Alkaliphilus metalliredigens QYMF: one gene and its partner. Each later gene encodes a partner of the first gene's protein in a complex. Links are inferred from orthologs where the notes say so. Each region holds a gene or a part of one and is shown on either strand. Other genes may lie near its edges. The genes, in order: lpdA and AMET_RS06180.

What was found.
Region 2: the proteins of lpdA (region 1) and AMET_RS06180 are in contact, whole or in part, in a crystal structure (PDB 1EBD), measured with the Geobacillus stearothermophilus proteins. The link is inferred for Alkaliphilus metalliredigens QYMF from one-to-one orthologs. Residues at the interface, in WP_049624544.1 of Geobacillus stearothermophilus: Pro340, Ser341, Asp344, Tyr345, Arg403, Asp406, Val408, Glu431, Ala432, Gly433, Asp438; in WP_033016211.1 of Geobacillus stearothermophilus: Ile130, Ala131, Met132, Pro133, Arg136, Arg140, Glu141, Asn155, Arg157.

What each region holds. Positions count from the first base shown.
Region 1 is NC_009633.1:2,098,281-2,107,025, reverse strand. What follows is about bases 3,857-6,809. They hold lpdA (dihydrolipoyl dehydrogenase), read right to left. Parts: upstream 6,044-6,809; coding sequence 4,670-6,043; downstream 3,857-4,669. Other genes in these bases: AMET_RS09985 (methylenetetrahydrofolate reductase), read right to left, coding at 6,072-6,809; AMET_RS09995 (ATP-binding protein), read right to left, coding at 3,857-4,593. In the rest of the region: acsB (acetyl-CoA decarbonylase/synthase complex subunit alpha/beta), read right to left, coding at 1-545; acsE (carbon monoxide dehydrogenase/acetyl-CoA synthase methytransferase subunit), read right to left, coding at 569-1,354; acsC (acetyl-CoA decarbonylase/synthase complex subunit gamma), read right to left, coding at 1,438-2,805; acsD (acetyl-CoA decarbonylase/synthase complex subunit delta), read right to left, coding at 2,853-3,797; more of AMET_RS09995, read right to left, coding at 3,820-3,856; more of AMET_RS09985, read right to left, coding at 6,810-6,953; AMET_RS09980 (methylenetetrahydrofolate reductase C-terminal domain-containing protein), read right to left, coding at 6,975-7,646; AMET_RS09975 (bifunctional 5,10-methylenetetrahydrofolate dehydrogenase/5,10-methenyltetrahydrofolate cyclohydrolase), read right to left, coding at 7,749-8,603; AMET_RS09970 (cyclodeaminase/cyclohydrolase family protein), read right to left, coding at 8,721-8,745. UniProt on the Escherichia coli protein: Lipoamide dehydrogenase is a component of the glycine cleavage system as well as of the alpha-ketoacid dehydrogenase complexes.
Region 2 is NC_009633.1:1,296,568-1,305,241, reverse strand. Bases 4,497-7,378 are described here. They hold AMET_RS06180 (dihydrolipoamide acetyltransferase family protein), read right to left. Parts: upstream 6,655-7,378; coding sequence 5,338-6,654; downstream 4,497-5,337. Other genes in these bases: AMET_RS06175 (alpha-ketoacid dehydrogenase subunit beta), read right to left, coding at 6,670-7,378; lpdA (dihydrolipoyl dehydrogenase), read right to left, coding at 4,497-5,292. In the rest of the region: AMET_RS06200 (PRD domain-containing protein), read right to left, coding at 1-79; AMET_RS06195 (HD domain-containing phosphohydrolase), read right to left, coding at 151-2,322; AMET_RS06190 (SpoIIE family protein phosphatase), read right to left, coding at 2,497-3,711; more of lpdA, read right to left, coding at 3,919-4,496; more of AMET_RS06175, read right to left, coding at 7,379-7,653; pdhA (pyruvate dehydrogenase (acetyl-transferring) E1 component subunit alpha), read right to left, coding at 7,653-8,674.

The DNA of each region.
Region 1 (8,745 bases):
TCTAAGCCCATTTTTACATTAGCTTCTATCGCTTGATCAATTACTTCTCCAACTAAGAAGGTAAGTAGTCCTTTAGATTGGTAGTCCTTGATTACCTTTCCAGCTGTTTCACTATCAGGACATTTACCTAAAACAACAGCTACCCCTGGTATATCACCAGTTACTAGAGGAACCCCTAAGGCACGGATGGTTGCATCAGATATGTGTCCTACACAGGGAGCCTCATAGGGTGCGTCATTTAAAGCATACTTGATAGCTTCTATAATCTCTGCTGAAACTGCTGTTGCAAGACCTGCATTTAAGGCTGGCTCTAAACGAGGCTCTTCAACAATGAGGCTTTTTACTACACCAATAGCCCCCTCAAGGTCAGCTAGTGTTGCCATTTTCAATCCTGTTGCTGCATAAATAATTGGTAATGAATACGCTGTATCTGGGAAAGCTACGTTATGGTCTTTACCTTTTTCTTTGATTGCTTGCTTCAATAAACCTTCTGCTGCATTTAATGCTACGTTAGATCCATTGTAAACTGTTTGAAATAAATTCATGTTTTAACCCCCTTTAAACTTTTTTATAAATCTAGATATGAATCAGCATATAAAATATTGTTTTTAACAACATCACAGGTTTTTATTGTATCCATTAATTCTTTGTCACATGGATTAATAATAGCTGAAGACAAGCCACACTGCATTGCCATAGCTGCAAAGGCTGCATCCATAATTGGTCTTACATGCTTTGGTGCACCATTAGAAATATTACTTAGCCCTCCAGTTGTTTTTAAACCCATTTCAGTAATTTGTCTTATGGCTTCTAATACATCTGATTGTTTCTCTTGCATTCCCTTAACCACAAGAAACAGAGGGTCAAATAGGATATCATCTGGATCTACCCCAGCTTCCATGGCTTTTTCCAACATTTCTGTACAATAAGCAATACGTTCTTCACAATCTCTTGGTATGCCTTCTTTAGCACATAATCCAATTATTTTAGCATCATATTGTCCTGCTAACTCAAATAAATCAATTCTTGGTCCAGCATCAGCTGAATTAATGATTGCTTTTCCGTTTTCCTTATTGTATACCTTCAAGCCAGCTTCTATGGCTTTTCTATTTACTGTGTCTAGTGCTAAGGGTACATTGTCAAATTCTTCCTGAATCGCTTTGACAGCCCATGTCATTATTTCTTCACCATCTTTTTCAGCTGGTCCAATGTTTACGTCAATATAGTCTGCCCCTGCTTCAATTTGTTCTTTTGCTCTTTTAAAAATTGGTGCTGTGTCTCGTTCAGCTAGTGCCTTTCTGATTGCTGGTGAAATGCAATGAATTCTTTCACCAATCACAAGAAACTTATCCATTTTTAAACCCCCCAATTTTTTATACTCTTTTTTTAATTTTTCAGCTTTTATATATTAAATAATCTTAAATGAAAGATCTATGACTAAGCATTTGCTTCCACTGTGTTATTTAATTGCTTTAAAAACTTTGGTATGTGCATTGCTTCTTCTGTTCCTATAATGATTTCCCATTCAGGTAATTCATCTTCTAGCTCTCCCTTAAGAACAGCTACAAGTCCTGGTAAAATTAATTTTCTAGACTTGGTTTTTTCTGCTATGCCACTCTCTTTGATAAATTTACTAATACTACCCGCACCAAATTTACCTGCTGCCCATGCAGTTAATACAGAATACCCTCCTGCATCAGGAATAGCTACCCATACTGGTACTTTAGATCTTTCAATTTCACCAGCTACAATAAAGTAGGTTAATGCAAAATCAACAGTAACCAATACTGGAGAATTTTCATCTGCTCCATTGATAGGATAGATATCTGGCTCGACTCTCATTGGTCTTTGAGGATCAGTAAATACATTTTGTCTTAAGGAAAACAAGGATAATGCTTTTGCATAATCAATATCCTCTAATACAATAATCGAACCATATTTCACTACAAACAAGGAAGCAATTGCAATTTCCATATTACTATCATTGTTTGCTAATTCATTTGCAAATACAACGGATGGATAACCAAATTTTCTATCTTGCTCTTTTAAAGCTGTTCTTCTAATTTGTACCGCATTTTTAAACGTTTCTTTAACAGAAGAAGCTTCTGTTCCTAATACTAGCTCTTTGTAGTCCAACCCTTGTACTTTTTCTACTAAATTATATAGTTCTTCTAAACCATCTGCCTTTAGACCTAATGGCAGTTTTTGATCCTTAACTAAGCTTACCATTGCTTCATAATTATCCTTTGTAGCGCCATAAACAATAGGTTTTTCATCCTTCACTAATTCTAAGGCTTCTTTAAGTACGTCAACATCTTCACAAATCAACATATATGCTATACTGATACCACTTTCTTTTACTTTCTTTATTAGGTTAAAATATTTTTCTTTATCAGAAACATATTTTATAGCCGCAATTTCAACCTTCATTGTTTCACCAATTCTTACATAATTCACTTTTTTGATATTGTCTAGCTTGCTTTGTATTGCTTCTTCCGATAATTGATCTGTAAACATAACTGCAAATCTATTTCTATTTACAAATGTTTTTTCATGTCTGAAAAGTACAGTTTCTCCTCCGATTGTATATTCATTGTCACCTTTACCAAATTTCAAGGCTTTCATTGGAGGTGCAGTAGCCTCTGATAATTTTTCTAATGCTTCTGGACTCATATGTGGACATTTTTCAATTTCGGATCCACCAGATGCCACCTTCATTGAAAAAGCTAAACATGTTGGAAATCCACAATCCTTACAGTTCTTTTTCGGTGTTAATTTAAATATATCTAATCCTGTTAAAGCCATTTTTCGTTCCTCCTTAGAAAATCAATTTAATAAACTATTATCATTACTTATGCTAGTTGACTCGTCAAATTCTTGAGTGTTTCCAATGATTTTGGGTGACGAACAATTACTGCGTCAGCTCCAACTGCTATGATACTTGTGGCAGTAGAAATCTCTATCGAAATCGCTCTTTCCTCTCTGCTTCCCCACTCTGGTGCATCTTCCTCTTCAGCTATAGATTCTTTCACAGTCCAAGTTTCAAAGGACACAGGTGTAATGATAGGCATTTGTAGCGTTTTATCATTTTGACCTAAGGCTGCTAATCTAATTCTATCTACAGTTGAAATAAGGTATTCAAATCCATATCCTACTGCAGAACATCCTATATGCATAGTTATATCTTCATTTTTTACGCCTAATTGATCTAGTAATACATTCAATTGCTTTGCAAGGTTAATATCAACGGAAGATTCAGCGCCAACTTTATGTTTATATGCCAATCCTGCTGATGCTCCTACGGTTTTGTAATTTTCTTCTGTAGCCGCTAAGAAAAGACAGTTATGACCATCTACTGCTGCTGTTATTTTTTCAAATATTTTTGCATCCTTGTCATGGTTTTGTGTTCCAGCTATAACAAGAGGAATTGAAATAGCTTCCACTACAGCTTTAGCCACCTCCGCACATTCTTCTGGAGACTTATCTAGACCATTAGGATCTGATCCTTCAAATCTTAAACAGATAAAATCTGGTTCTAATTTTTCTTCTACAAATTTTGCCCACGCTGCGGGATCATTTGCAACATCCTTGTATAACTCTTTCAAAGATGCTATCCATTCTTCTGGATAAATGTCTGTAATTTCAATCCCAATTTTAGGTGCGTTCCCAGCATCATTATCAAAATGATATAAAGCTGTTGCCTTTTGCCCACCAATTTTAATCGCTTTTTCTCCTTTGCCGATCTCTACTTCATTGATTTTCCCTTTGAAATCCTGTACTGACATTTTAAATGGCATCTCAACCGCCTCCTTTAAGTAATTACTTTTTAAACTGAATCTCAGATAATATACCCCTTAAGGCCTTTTTAGAAATAGAATCCTCTGGTAATTGTACTAATGGTATTCCTTCAGCATCATATTCATATACCTGATGGTCCATAGGAACTACCCCTATTAAGTTCATACCTTGTTTTCTAATTTCTTCTACTGTATCAGCTTTTAATACGCCTTCAGGGACTCTATTTACAATTAGATAGATATTACTTACATTTAGTTCTAACTCTTTCACTAGTTCATTGATTCTACCAGCTGCTTGAATACCACGTCTTGAAGCATCACTTACTAAAAAAAGCGTATCTATTTTTTTAGTGGTTTTTCTACTTAAATGCTCCATTCCAGCTTCATTATCAATCACTAAATATTTATAGCTATCTGACAAGGAATCTATTTGTTCCCTTAACATGCCATTTACATAGCAATAACATCCTTGTCCTTCAGATCGGCCCATTGCAATTAAGTCGTAGCCTTTACCCTCTGTAATAATAGCATTTAATCTATACTTTAAGTACTGTGCCTTAGTCATGCCCCCTGGAAAGCTATTTCCAGCATTTTCTCTTTTACTAACTTCTTCTCTTATTGCTCCTATTGTGCATTCGATTTCTTCTCCTAATACCTCATTTAAATTAGCATTGGCATCAGCATCTACTGCTAAAATAGGTTTTTCATTGCTTTTTACTAGTTGGTCTATTAAAAGCCCTGTCAATGTTGTTTTTCCTGTTCCACCTTTACCTGCAACAGCAATTGTATATCCCATAGTGTATCTCCCTCCTGTTAGTTGTAGACAAAAGCCTTGCTTTGAGGGGGCAGGACTTTTAATAGTTCCCTACCCTCTATACAGCATGAATACAAGCCTTATGTACGTCATGTAATGCTTCCATAATACCCTCCGATAAGGTGGGATGGGGATGAATGATATCCCCTACTCTTTCAGCAGTTAGTTGTAATTCTACGGCTAAACTCAGCTCAGCTAAAAGGTCCGTAGCATGGGGCCCTACAATAGCAGCTCCAATGATGACGTCTTGATCATCTACTAATACCTTTACAAAGCCTTGAAAGTGACCTATGGCTTGAGCTTTGCCTAATCCTCTGAATTCAAATTTCCCTACATGGTAGATCATACCTTTGGCTTCTGCTTCTTTTTCAGTCATACCAACAGCCGCTACTTCAGGTCCAGTATAAATACATCTAGGTACTGCTCTATAACTAATGGCCTTATCCTTACCTAAAGCATTTTCTGCTGCTATTAAACCTTCTTTAGATGCTACATGAGCTAGAAATGGTGTGTCTACAATATCCCCTATGGCATAAATACCTTTAATATTTGTTTCCATATTTTTATTGACAACAACCTTACCCTTTTCCATTTCGATACCTAGATCTTCTAACCCTAAGTTTTCTAGGTAGGGCTTTCTACCTACGGAAACCAACATGATGTCAGCTTCTAAAGTTTTGTCCCCCTCTAAATAAGCAATGACTTTATTGTCTTGTACTTCGCATTTGTTAATTTTTTGTCCTGTTAGCATCTTTATTTTATCTCTTTTGAAGGATCTTTCCAACTGTTTTGCTACATCTTTATCCTCAAATGGTAACAATTGTTCAGCCATCTCAACGATCGTAACCTTTGTACCCATTTTACTGAAGAATTGTCCAAACTCACAGCCAATAACACCTCCACCTACAATACTCATAGATTTTGGTATTTCCTCTAAGAAAAGAGCTTCATCACTGGTAATGATTTTTTTACCGTCATGAGGAAAGATTGGTGGGACAATTGGAACTGAGCCAGTAGCTAAGATAATTTTGTCAGCCTCTATTTCTTCCTTAGAACCATCTTCTTTTGTAACCTCTATTTTGTTTTTATCGACTAATTTTCCGAAACCGTTAATGAGCTTAACACCCTTTTTATCAAATAAAAATTCGATTCCCTTGACCAGTTGTTCTACGATTTTTTCTTTTCTTTTCATTATAGCTGGAAGATCTGGTTCAATCGTACCGTCAATATTTATACCATAGTTCTTTGCATCTCTTACAACCTCAAGTACATCCGAGGAAGCTAACAAAGATTTGGTAGGAATGCAGCCTACATTTAAACAAGTTCCACCCACTCTTTTTTTCTCAATTAAAGTAACTTCCGCTCCGAGCATTGCTGCCTTGATAGCAGCTACATATCCCCCTGGACCACCGCCTATTACAGCTACTTTCACTTATAAATACCCCCTTTTGTGAAAAATTTTACAGTCCTGCTGCGTCTAATATTCGAGGTACATTTTCTTCCGCACCTATGGCCATAATATGGACGCCGTCACATAAGCCCTCTTCTCTTAGCTGTCTTATTAATTCACCAGCCATTTTTATACCTTCTTCTACTCGTTCTTCCTTTGGAGTATTTTTCATTCTTTCTATTAACTCATCAGGAACAAATACCCCCGGTACATTGTTATTCATAAATTTAGCCATACCCGCAGATTTTAATGGTATAATACCTGCTAGGATTTTCGTATCTAAATGCTTTGTTTTTTCTATGAATTCCCTCATGGTATCTAAATCATAAATGGCTTGGGTTTGGAAGAACTTAGCTCCCGCTTTAATTTTCTTTTCCATTTTAAGTATTTGAGCTTCCATAGGATCAAATCTCGGAGTTACACAGGCACCTAAGTAGAATGTTGGCGTTCCTTGTAATTCAATACCTACCATGTCTTTGCCACTCATTAAAGTAGTTGCTGCTTGAAGAATGCCTACACTATCTAAATCGAAAACTGGTTTTGCCTGTGGATGATCTCCCACAACAGTATGATCTCCCGTAAGCCCTAATGCATTTTCTATACCAAAAACTGATGCTCCTAAAAGCTCTCCTTGGATAGCTATTCTATTTCTATCTCTTCCTGTTACTTGCAGAATAGGCTCTAGCCCTTCATCCTTAAGTAATTTACAGGTTACTAAAGATGTTACTCTTAGAACCGCTGATTGAAAATCCGTTACATTGACACCATGAACCCGACCCTTTATTGCTCTTGCACATTCTAATAAATGTGACAAATCCGTTCCTTTTGGAGGTGCCATTTCAGCTGTAACACCGAATTCCCCTCTTTCTAATACATCCTTTAACAAACTCATTCCAATCCCCCCTTTATAAATCTATGCATTTGCAGTTTCTTTTTCCTGATTTCTTAGGTTGATTCTTCTAGGAGCATTTCCTTTTTCGAAATTCTTTGGCTCTCTCATGCTCATCATGTTTTCTAGTTTGCCAAGATCCTTTAATTTATCATAAATCAAAAGCCATGCACAATCGTTATCATTACTCACTTCACACTTTTTATCTTTGGCTCCACCACATGGACCATTAACTAACCCTTTGGCACATTTTGTAATAGGACATATAGCAGCTGTCCATCCAAGTTCACACTCGCCACAGGCTTTACATGCTTCTTCAAATTGTCCGATTCTTTCTATTTCCCCAATAAACATGGTGTCTGAACCAGGATAAACTTCAGGTTTTGCAACCTTTGCTACTGTTTGCGTTCCGTCCCCACAGGCTAAAGAAAGTATCGCATCGGTTTCCTTCAGTTCTTCTTTAAATTGTTTCATATCTTTTCTAGAATTTAAAAGGTTACAGGCAGGACTTAATATAGTCGTTCCTAAGACTTTTTTACCTTCTTCTTCTAGCATTTCCTTCATTTCCTGTACTTCTGTTTCTCCCCCTACTTTACAAACAGTAGCACACTCACTACATCCTACAATAATAATTTTTTCGCTATTTTCTAGGAACGCTAAAACTTCTTCAAAAGGCTTATTTTGTGAAATAATCATTTTTTATTCCCCCTTTTTATACAATGTATCCTGAAGAGTTTACCAGTAAAAAATTTATTCTCTTTCTCTTTATTTTTACTGGTTTAATCAACTCAAAGGATTCTATAAATTATTTTGCTGTTTACAAGCCTTTACAACATGTTTAGCTAATATAGATGTGGTAACAGATCCTACACCACCTGGCACTGGTGTAATCATAGAAACTTTGTCCTTCACACCATCAAAGTCAACGTCTCCGCACATATTACCTTCTTTATCTACATTGATACCAACATCAATTACCACTGCACCATTTGCTATCCAATTTTCCTTTACCAGTCTAGGTACCCCTACCCCTACTACTACTACATCTGCTTGACTAGCTATCTTAGCTGAATCCTTTGTAAAGATATGACAAACTGAGATAGTCGCATTTTCGTTTAATAGCAATAAGGCTGCAGGTTTACCTACCACCATAGATGCACCTATGATCGCGCAGTCTTTGCCTTGTAGCTCTACCCCATAAAATTTTAATATTTCTACTACTGCTGTTGGTGTGCAAGGAGGAAATCCTGTCTTGTCTCCCTCTGTCATCTTTCCAACATTGATTGGACTTAAGCAGTCAATATCCTTTTCTGGTGCAATAACATACTTGATCACGCTCTCATCTAGTTGTTCAGGAAGTGGTCTAAAAATAAGTATGCCATTTACAGCCTTATCTTCATTGAGTTTCTTTAGTTCTTTTATAAAGTCATCTTGGGTAATATCTTCAGGTAATTCATGTACTTCTGTCTCGACACCTACTTTTTTACTTCTACCAAGAGCTCCTTTTTCGTAGGCTAAATCAGATGAATTCGCTCCTACCCTTACAATAGCTAATTTAGGTTGAATGCCTTTGCCTTTTAATCCTTCAATTTCCTGAATTAAATCCTCACTGATTTTATCAGCAACTGGTTTGCCTTTAATAATTTCTCCCATTTTTTACCCCTCCGTTTCATGATTTGTTATCTATGTAAAAATATTTTGATAATTACGAATAGCCTTATGTTTATTTATGTCAACAGGTATTGTACCTTTGTCTAGCATTATCACTACTTACGAAAGTATTGCTTCTACTTTT
Region 2 (8,674 bases), 800 kb from region 1 along the record:
TGCCTACTAAAATGTATTGAAGGTTATCCTTTTCCGCTATGACCACATTATTATTTAGTATTTTTTCAACATAATACACCTTCAGTTCCTCCCGTAGGTTCACTTGTCAATCTGCTACTAATTTCATTCTATCGAAGTTCTTTTTTTTTGTCAATATACTTCTATTATATCGGTGAATATTCTGACTAATGTCTCATCAAATTGCGAGCCACTGTTTTTCTTCAATTCTTGTGTCGCTTCTTTCTTTGTCATGGCAGGCCGATAGGAGCGTTGGGAGGTCATGGCATCGTATGCATCGGCAATGGTCACAATCCTAATTAGTACAGATAAGTCTCCTGCATTTAACTGATCTGGATATCCCGTTCCATCTATCCGTTCATGATGATTTCTAATAATCATCCGTGCCCCCTCTAAGAATTTTAAGTTTACAATAAAATCCTCTCCTCTTTCCGGGTGTTCTTTAATCATTTCATATTCATCATAGGTCAATTTTCCATCTTTTGTTAAAACCTCATCGGGCACAGCTAATTTCCCAATGTCGTGAAGTATACTTCCATATCTTAGGATCTCCATTTCCTCCTTGGACAAATTAAGTTTTTCACCAAGGGCTAAACTATACTCCATTACCCTTTCACTATGCCCCCTTGTATAGCTATCCTTCAGTTCAATTGCTTTGACTAAGGCAATAATGACATTAATATATGTACTCTCTATTTGGGAAACAAGTTGACTATTTTGTAATGCAATGGAAATCATCTTAGTTAATTGTTTGACAAATGAAACATGCTCTAAATTCAAACTATTTCCTGAGTAGCCCATTGTACCGATCACTTCATTGGTTTCATTTAAAATCGGAACTTGTAACAGCATTTGATAAATTTCATTAATAGGTGACTTAGAAACAAATCTCTCGTCCCTTAGGACCTCTTTAATGATTAATTCTTTCTTATTTTCTAAAATCCATTTAAACGTCCCTTCTTGGCTATGAAAGTTTAAATGATTCTGTTCTCCCTCATATCCCATATATGCCCTTGCTATGAACATCTTTTCTTGGTCATTGTATAGGTGAATGATACACCTATTAGCATTCATAATCTCTTGAGTATGAAGTAAAATCATTTCAAATAATGTTTCTAAATCATTAATACCGTAAAGTGTCTCTCCCAGTTGATTAATGAGTTTTTGATGCTGTAATCTTTTAGATATCTCTTGATGGGCTTCCACCAGCCTGTCATTGATGTCGTTTATTTCTTCAAAGCTAGCAAGCAACTCTTCATTTAAGGCTTGAAGTTCCTCATCTCTAGATGAAATGGCCTCAATTGTGAGATTAAACTGATTGGCCAGTGCTCCTATTTCATCATCCTTTTCAATTAGCACCTGGGTAGTATAATCCCCCACTTCTACCTTCTTCATTGCCTCAAGAAGTCTTTGCATGGGCTTTAAAAACTGTCTTGTTATTACAATCACACCAATACCTATTAATAAAATACCACCTAAGAAAACGATCGACATTTCTTTCCGCAGTTCATTAATCGGTTGATATAGTTCACTTTCTGATATCGTGGCGATGACATACCATGTCGTTCCCTCAACTCGCTCATAAAAAGCATATTGCAGCTCTCCATTTTCATTAGATCGAAATTGATAGTGGCCATTTTCCTGTTCTATAGGGCTTTCTCCTAAATATGTAAAAAGATTATCATAGGGTAATACTTCTATTTTTGGGTGCAGTAACACTTTCCCCATCTCATTAATCAAAAATCCATGCCCATCCTCACCAACACGTATTCCATATATTTTTTCTTCAAAATCTGCAATCAATATCGTACCGATCAAGGCTCCTTTCACTTCTCCTTCAATAATAATGGGTTGCCCTAATACAATTTGGTACGCACCATCTGAAATAGAATACAATGGGTCCGAGACAGTACCATGTCCTCGAAAAAGATCTTGGACATAATCCCTCTCAGAAATATCTCTCATTCCTTCACTAGAAGTAATGTGATAGGTCTTGTCTAAATAAACAATGCCCAGTTTTTGAAAATCACTGTTTTCCAGTTGATGCTCCAAATATGTCTGAGCTGTTGCCCAGTTCATCTCTTTAACTAAGGGATTATCTTCTATGGATTCCAACTGTTTTTTTCCATTACGGATCAAACGCTCTATTTTATGTATTTGTACTCCAATTTTACCTAGGGCAATGTTTTGCTGTCCTTCGATGACAACAGGAGAGATAACTCTGTTGCTTCCTATCAACAAAAGTATTGTGCTGATTAGTAATAGTAATATGGTTAATATGGGAATCTTATGTTTTAATTTCATTAATTGCCCTCCCGTTACTCATATGTTACTTTCTTTCGACGGATCATTGTTTCAATCCCCCCTTACTCAACTTGATAATTTAGATCCTATTTACAAAATTCTACGTCATTTTCCAAAATCCTTTACAAAAAAATAAAAGCCCTGATTAAATCAAGACTTTTAAGTATTTTATCATTAAATAAATTTAACCCATCTCATTTCTAGTAAAGTAAGGTCATCCTTCAACTTTTCTTGTTTTCTAATTTTTTCTTTCAATGGCCCTATGAGGTGATGGGTGTTCATATACGCTTCATCTTTAAAATATTTTATAACACCTTCATACTCCCATGGGCTTCCTGATTCATCTTTCAATTCCATCAGGCCATCACTATAAACTACCAGGCGATCGCCTGAATCAAGGGCCACACTTCCCTCTACATAATCTTCATTAAATTCAAATCCCACAGGTGTGCCATAGGCTTCAAGCTCTAGTATTTCTCCTGTTGGTTTCACAAGTATTGGCGCCGGATGCCCTCCACGGACATATTTGATAATGCCTGTCCTTACATTGAGAATCATATAAAAAATTGTGAAGTAATGTTCATATTTTTTAAAAGGAAACCGATGATTGAGATAATGAATCAATTGTACTGGAGAAGCAATTTCATAGTATGGAGGTTTGTTTGTTTTTCTTTTCAATGGTGAATCACGATCTACATCTAAGATCAAGGACTCCGATAGTGTCACCGCAAGCATTGAAGACCCTACTCCATGTCCCATTACATCTAGCATATACATTCCCATATGTTCTTCATCTAACATAAATACATCAAATATGTCTCCTCCAACCTTTCCCGAGGGTTGAAAGTGCCATAAAAAAGAGCAATTCGGAATATAACCTAAGGATTTTGGAATCAAAGCCTCTTGAATTTTCGAAGCCAGAGTTAAGTTCTGTTCCAGTTCTATTTTTTGTCTTTCAACCGTATGTAAACTCTCTTTTAGCGCTTGGTTGGATAGACTCAATGCTTTTTGTAGTTCAATAATCTTTTCTAACTTTTCTATCTTTGAAATGAGCTCCTCTTCATCAATAGGCTTTAGCATATAATCATCTACCTTATATTCTAGATGCGAAATGCCTTTTACTTTCTCTCGTTTCTCTACACCAAAAATAATTGGTATATGTTTAGTATCTTCATTTTCTTTTAATTTTTTTATGACATTGAGCTTTTCTTCTGCTTCTGAATCAATGGAAATAAAAATAATATGGGGCATTGATATGAATATCGTATTCACATCCGTATCACTAATCTTTTGCTGTTCTACTTCATAACCATGTTTACGAAGTACGCTTTTAAGATGATCCATGTTTTCCCCTGGGGAGTCAATAATCAATAGTTTTGTCGAAATCATGTCATGCCCCCTTTCAAAAGTTCATGATCATATTATATCAATTTACTTGGTATAACGCCATAACAATCAAATAAAATATATTAACTTTCCTACATAAGTGCTAGTATAGTTGTCGAAAAACGCCAGTCAAGAGGGTTTTATAGACCTCCTTACTGGCGCTTCATCTTCCATGCATTTATAGAACTTCTCTTTTATCTGATATATTTTTTAAAAATGTATTGGTTGATCCATAATACCATGGGCTGCTTCCATTACAATTTCAGACATCGTTGGATGGGGATGAATTGCCTTTGCAACATCATAGGCTGTTCCCTCTAGCTGCATAGACACAATGGCCTCTGAGATCATATCCGTGGCATGAACTGCCATAATATGTGTTCCCAGTATTTCTCCATATTTCTTATCTGCAATGATTTTAACAAATCCAATATTTTCTCCTTCAGCCATTGCCTTTCCATTGGCCGCTAAAGGAAACTTACTGACTACCACATCATAATCTTTTTGTCGGGCTTCTTCTTCTGTTAATCCCACAGAAGCAATTTCAGGAAAACTATAAATACAAGAAGGAACAATGTTATAATTTAATTCTTCATTTCCTCCCATTGCATTTTCAGCCGCAACGATTCCTTCCGCACTGGCTACATGGGCAAGTTGATACTTTCCATTGACGTCACCGATTGCATAGACTCCAGTGATACTGGTCTCCATTTTGTCATTTGTGATGATCCCCTTTTTATCCATATCTAGGGATAAGGCCTCTAATCCCTTAACATTGGGTGATGTCCCCAAAGAAAGTAAAATTTTATCTCCCTCAAATATCTCCTCTTCACCATTGATCTTTGTGAACACTCGGGTACCTTCAATTTTCTCTACGCTGCTATTCGTCACAATTTTGACTTTACGCTTTATTAAATCCTTACTTAGGGTCAGCGCCATTTCTTCTTCCACCCCTTTTAATATTCGATCAGATCGTTGAATCACTGTGACTTCAACATCAAGGGCATTTAGTAGGGTGGCAAACTCGATGGCAATAACCCCTCCCCCTAAAATGACTACTGATTTAGGCAAGGCCTCAATGGATAAAAGTTCTTTACTGGTTAAGATATTCCCAGCCTTCATAGAAGCTTCCAGCCCAGGTATATCCGGAATCATAGGACTGGTACCCGTGGCAATGATGAGCTTCTTTCCTTCTAACTGTTGTCCCTTTACTTCGATATGATTGGCATCAATCAATGTACCAAATCCATCAAATACATCGACTTTATTTTTTTTCAGCAATCCTTTTACGCCACCAACTAGTTGACGGACAATTCTATCTTTTCGCTTCAACATAGCAGGCCAGTTAATACTTAATTGACTTTTGTCAATTCCTTCAATCCCATAAAAATCTCCCATAAGCACATCTTGGTAGACCCGGGCATTTTTCAAAAGTGCTTTCGTTGGGATACAACCCCAGTTGAGGCACACCCCACCGAAATAGCCATTTTCAACCAGGGCTACTTTTCCACCTAAATGAGCCGCCTTGATGGCTGCAACATAACCACCAGGACCGCCTCCTAACACAAGTACATCATAGGTCATCTTCTCAACTCCTTCTTCATTTACTTCTCTGAATAAACAAATTAATTATCTCAACAGTAATCCTTTAATATCTTTAATGTATTTTTTAAATTGATTTAAAAACCTTCCCACATCTCCACCGTCTAATACCCGATGATCAAAGGATAAAGACAGGGGCATCATCCATCTTATGACCACTTCATTATCTACCACAACGGGTTTTTGTTCAATCTGCCCAATACCTATTATTGCCACTTCTGGGTAGTTAATAATGGGCATACCACTTTTAACTCCCAATGACCCCAAGTTGGTAATGGTAAATGTACTTCCTTTCAACTGGTTTAATTTAAGACTTTTATCCTTGGCACTTTGGCTCAATCTTACACTTTCTTCCATTAAGCTCATCAGTCCTTTTTGATCTACATCTTTGATAACAGGAACCGTTAGCCCCTCAGGTGTATCTACTGCAATCCCAATATTATAATACTTTTTCAGGATCAACATTTGATTTTCTTCATCAAGTTGCGCATTAAATCTAGGATAGTCCTTTAATGCCAGCATGACTGCCTTAATCATAAATGGTAAATAGGTTATTTTAATCTCCTTTTCTTCTACAAAATGATTCTTCATTTCTTCACGGTAGGCTACTAAATCCGTTACATCTACCTCATCAATGCATAAGGCATGGGGAGCGGTATAGAATGACTCAGTCATTCGTTTGCCAATGGTTTTACGTAGCATGGAAAGCTTTATTCTCTCTTCCTTATCACTCAATTGCCCTTGGGCTTCCTTCGGCTCCATTGATGACTTTTTAGGCTGACTTTCTAATGGTCCATTCTGTTGTTTTCTTTCATGAGCTACTTTTATATCTGCCTTCATTACCCGCCCCAATGGTCCCGTCCCTTTAATTGTGCCAATGGCAATACCTAGATCATAGGCCATTTGTCTAGCAACCGGTGTTGCCAATACTTTTTTACTTTGACCCTTTACCGCTTTTTCTCCTCTGGCCTCTTGACTGGCGCCCATGACTTCATCTGATACTTCTAAGGCTCCTACAACACCAGCGTTTTCCTCTTCTTCTACCTTTTCCAGTTTCTTTTCATTTGATTCAGAGGTTGTGCGGTTTTTAGATTCTTCCTCAGCGTGATCACCGGTGTCTATTTTGACGATGACATCCCCTACATATATTGTATCTCCCTCTTCACCCTTCAGGCTATTAACCAGGCCTGTGGCTGGAGAAGGAAGCTCTGTGGTTACTTTATCGGTTTCTACTTCACAGAGGGACTCTCCTTCTTTGATGTTGTCTCCAGCTTTCACCATCCATTTTGTTAATATCCCTTCTGAAATCCCTTCACCGATATCCGGGAATTTAAATTCAACCATATTGATTCCTCCCTCCTATGTCAAGTAATTTGAAACCGCTTCTATTTTTCTCAGAATTCGATCTGGACTTGGTATATAATGTTGTTCTCCCCTTGGCAATGGAAAAGGCATATCAAAGCCAGTCACCCTAGCCGGAGGTGCTTCTAAATACAAGAAGGCTTTCTCATTAATGATGGAGATTAACTCTGCTCCAATCCCCAATGTCTTGGTGGCCTCATGGACAATGACCACTCTTCCGGTTTTCTTCACCGATTCAATTACGGTCTCTTGATCAATGGGTGCTACGGTTCTGAGATCGATTACTTCAGCATGAATCCCTTTTTCATTAGCTAATTCTGCTGCCTTGAGGGTTTCTCTCATCATTGCACCCCATGAAATCAGGGTCACATCTCCTCCTTCTTTCACAATGTTTGCCTTTCCAATAGGTAAAATATATTCTTCATCCGGCACTTCCTGTTTGAAGGCACGGTAAATTCGTTTAGGTTCTAAAAAAATCACAGGATCTTCATCTCTAATGGCAGCAGCTAATAACCCCTTGGCATCATAGGGTGTGGATGGAATCACTACCTTTAATCCTGGAATATGTGCATAAAGAGCCTCTGTACTTTCAGAGTGATGCTCCAGGGCTCGAATGCCACCTCCATAGGGCATGCGAATGACCATGGGCACAGTGTATCTTCCCCTGGAACGATTTCTCATCCTGGCCATATGGCTGATAATTTGATTGAATGCTGGATAGGAGAATCCCATAAATTGCATTTCTACAACTGGGATCAGACCATTAATGGCCAACCCAATCCCTGCACCCACAATTCCTGACTCGGATAGGGGTGAGTCCATACAACGATCTGGACCAAATTCTTTTTGCAAGTCTACAGTTGCTCTAAAAACACCTCCTTCAAGGCCTACATCTTCTCCAAATACAATCACCCGTTTATCTCTTTTCATTTCTTGCTTTAGGGTTTGGTTTACTGCCTGTAAAAGATTAATTACTGCCATTATGCTTCACCTCTTTCCATTAGATAGGCTTTATATTCTGCTAATTGCTCTGTCAGCTGAGGTGTCATCTCTTTATAGTGATATTTAAAAATATCTTCTAATACTGTATCGCCACTGGCTTCTACATATTTAAAAGCCTCTTCTGCTATTTTTCCAGCTTTTTCAATTATTTTCTCATTTTCTTCTTCTGTTAATATTCCTTGACTCATTAAATATTTTTTCATCCGATCTATGGGATCTTTTTTCTTCCATTTTTCGACTTCTTCATCGGATCGGTATCTCTTAGGATCATCGCTTGTGGTATGGGCTCCTATTCGATAAGTAAAGGCTTCGATTAACGTTGGCCCTTCACCTCTACGGGCACGATCAAAAGCCTCCTTAACAGCGGCATACATGGCAAAAATATCATTTCCATCTACTAATATTCCGGGCATCCCATAGGCAAGGGCTTTTTGTGCAATGGTTTCAGAACTCGTTTGAATTCCCCTTGGAACAGAGATTGCAAATTGGTTGTTTTGACATAAAAATACCACTGGCACTTGGTATACCCCCGCCCAGTTCATGGCCTCATGAAAATCACCTTGAGAGGTTGCCCCATCTCCAAAATACGTGATGGTGACTTCATCCTTTCCTTGTAGCTTGGAAGCCCATGCAATTCCAGCTGCATGGTTTAAGTGACTAGCGATTGGTACGGATACAGGTAAGATTTTCAGGTCCTCTGGCATATAACTGCCAAATTCGTTTCCATACCAGTAGAGATAAATCATTTCCAACTTAGCTCCCCTTGTGAGCCATGCTCCCAATTCTCTAAAGGCGGGAACCATCCAGTCTTCTTTCTTTAAAGGGAAGGCACTCCCAACCTGTGCGGCCTCTTGGCCTATATTTGGTGCATAGGTAAGCATTCTACCTTGTCTCTGATACATTAATGCTTTTAAGTCCGCCTCTCGTGTTTGAATCATAAGTTGATACATTTCCATCATTTGTTCTTTAGATATATCAGGCATGTACTCTGGCTTAATAA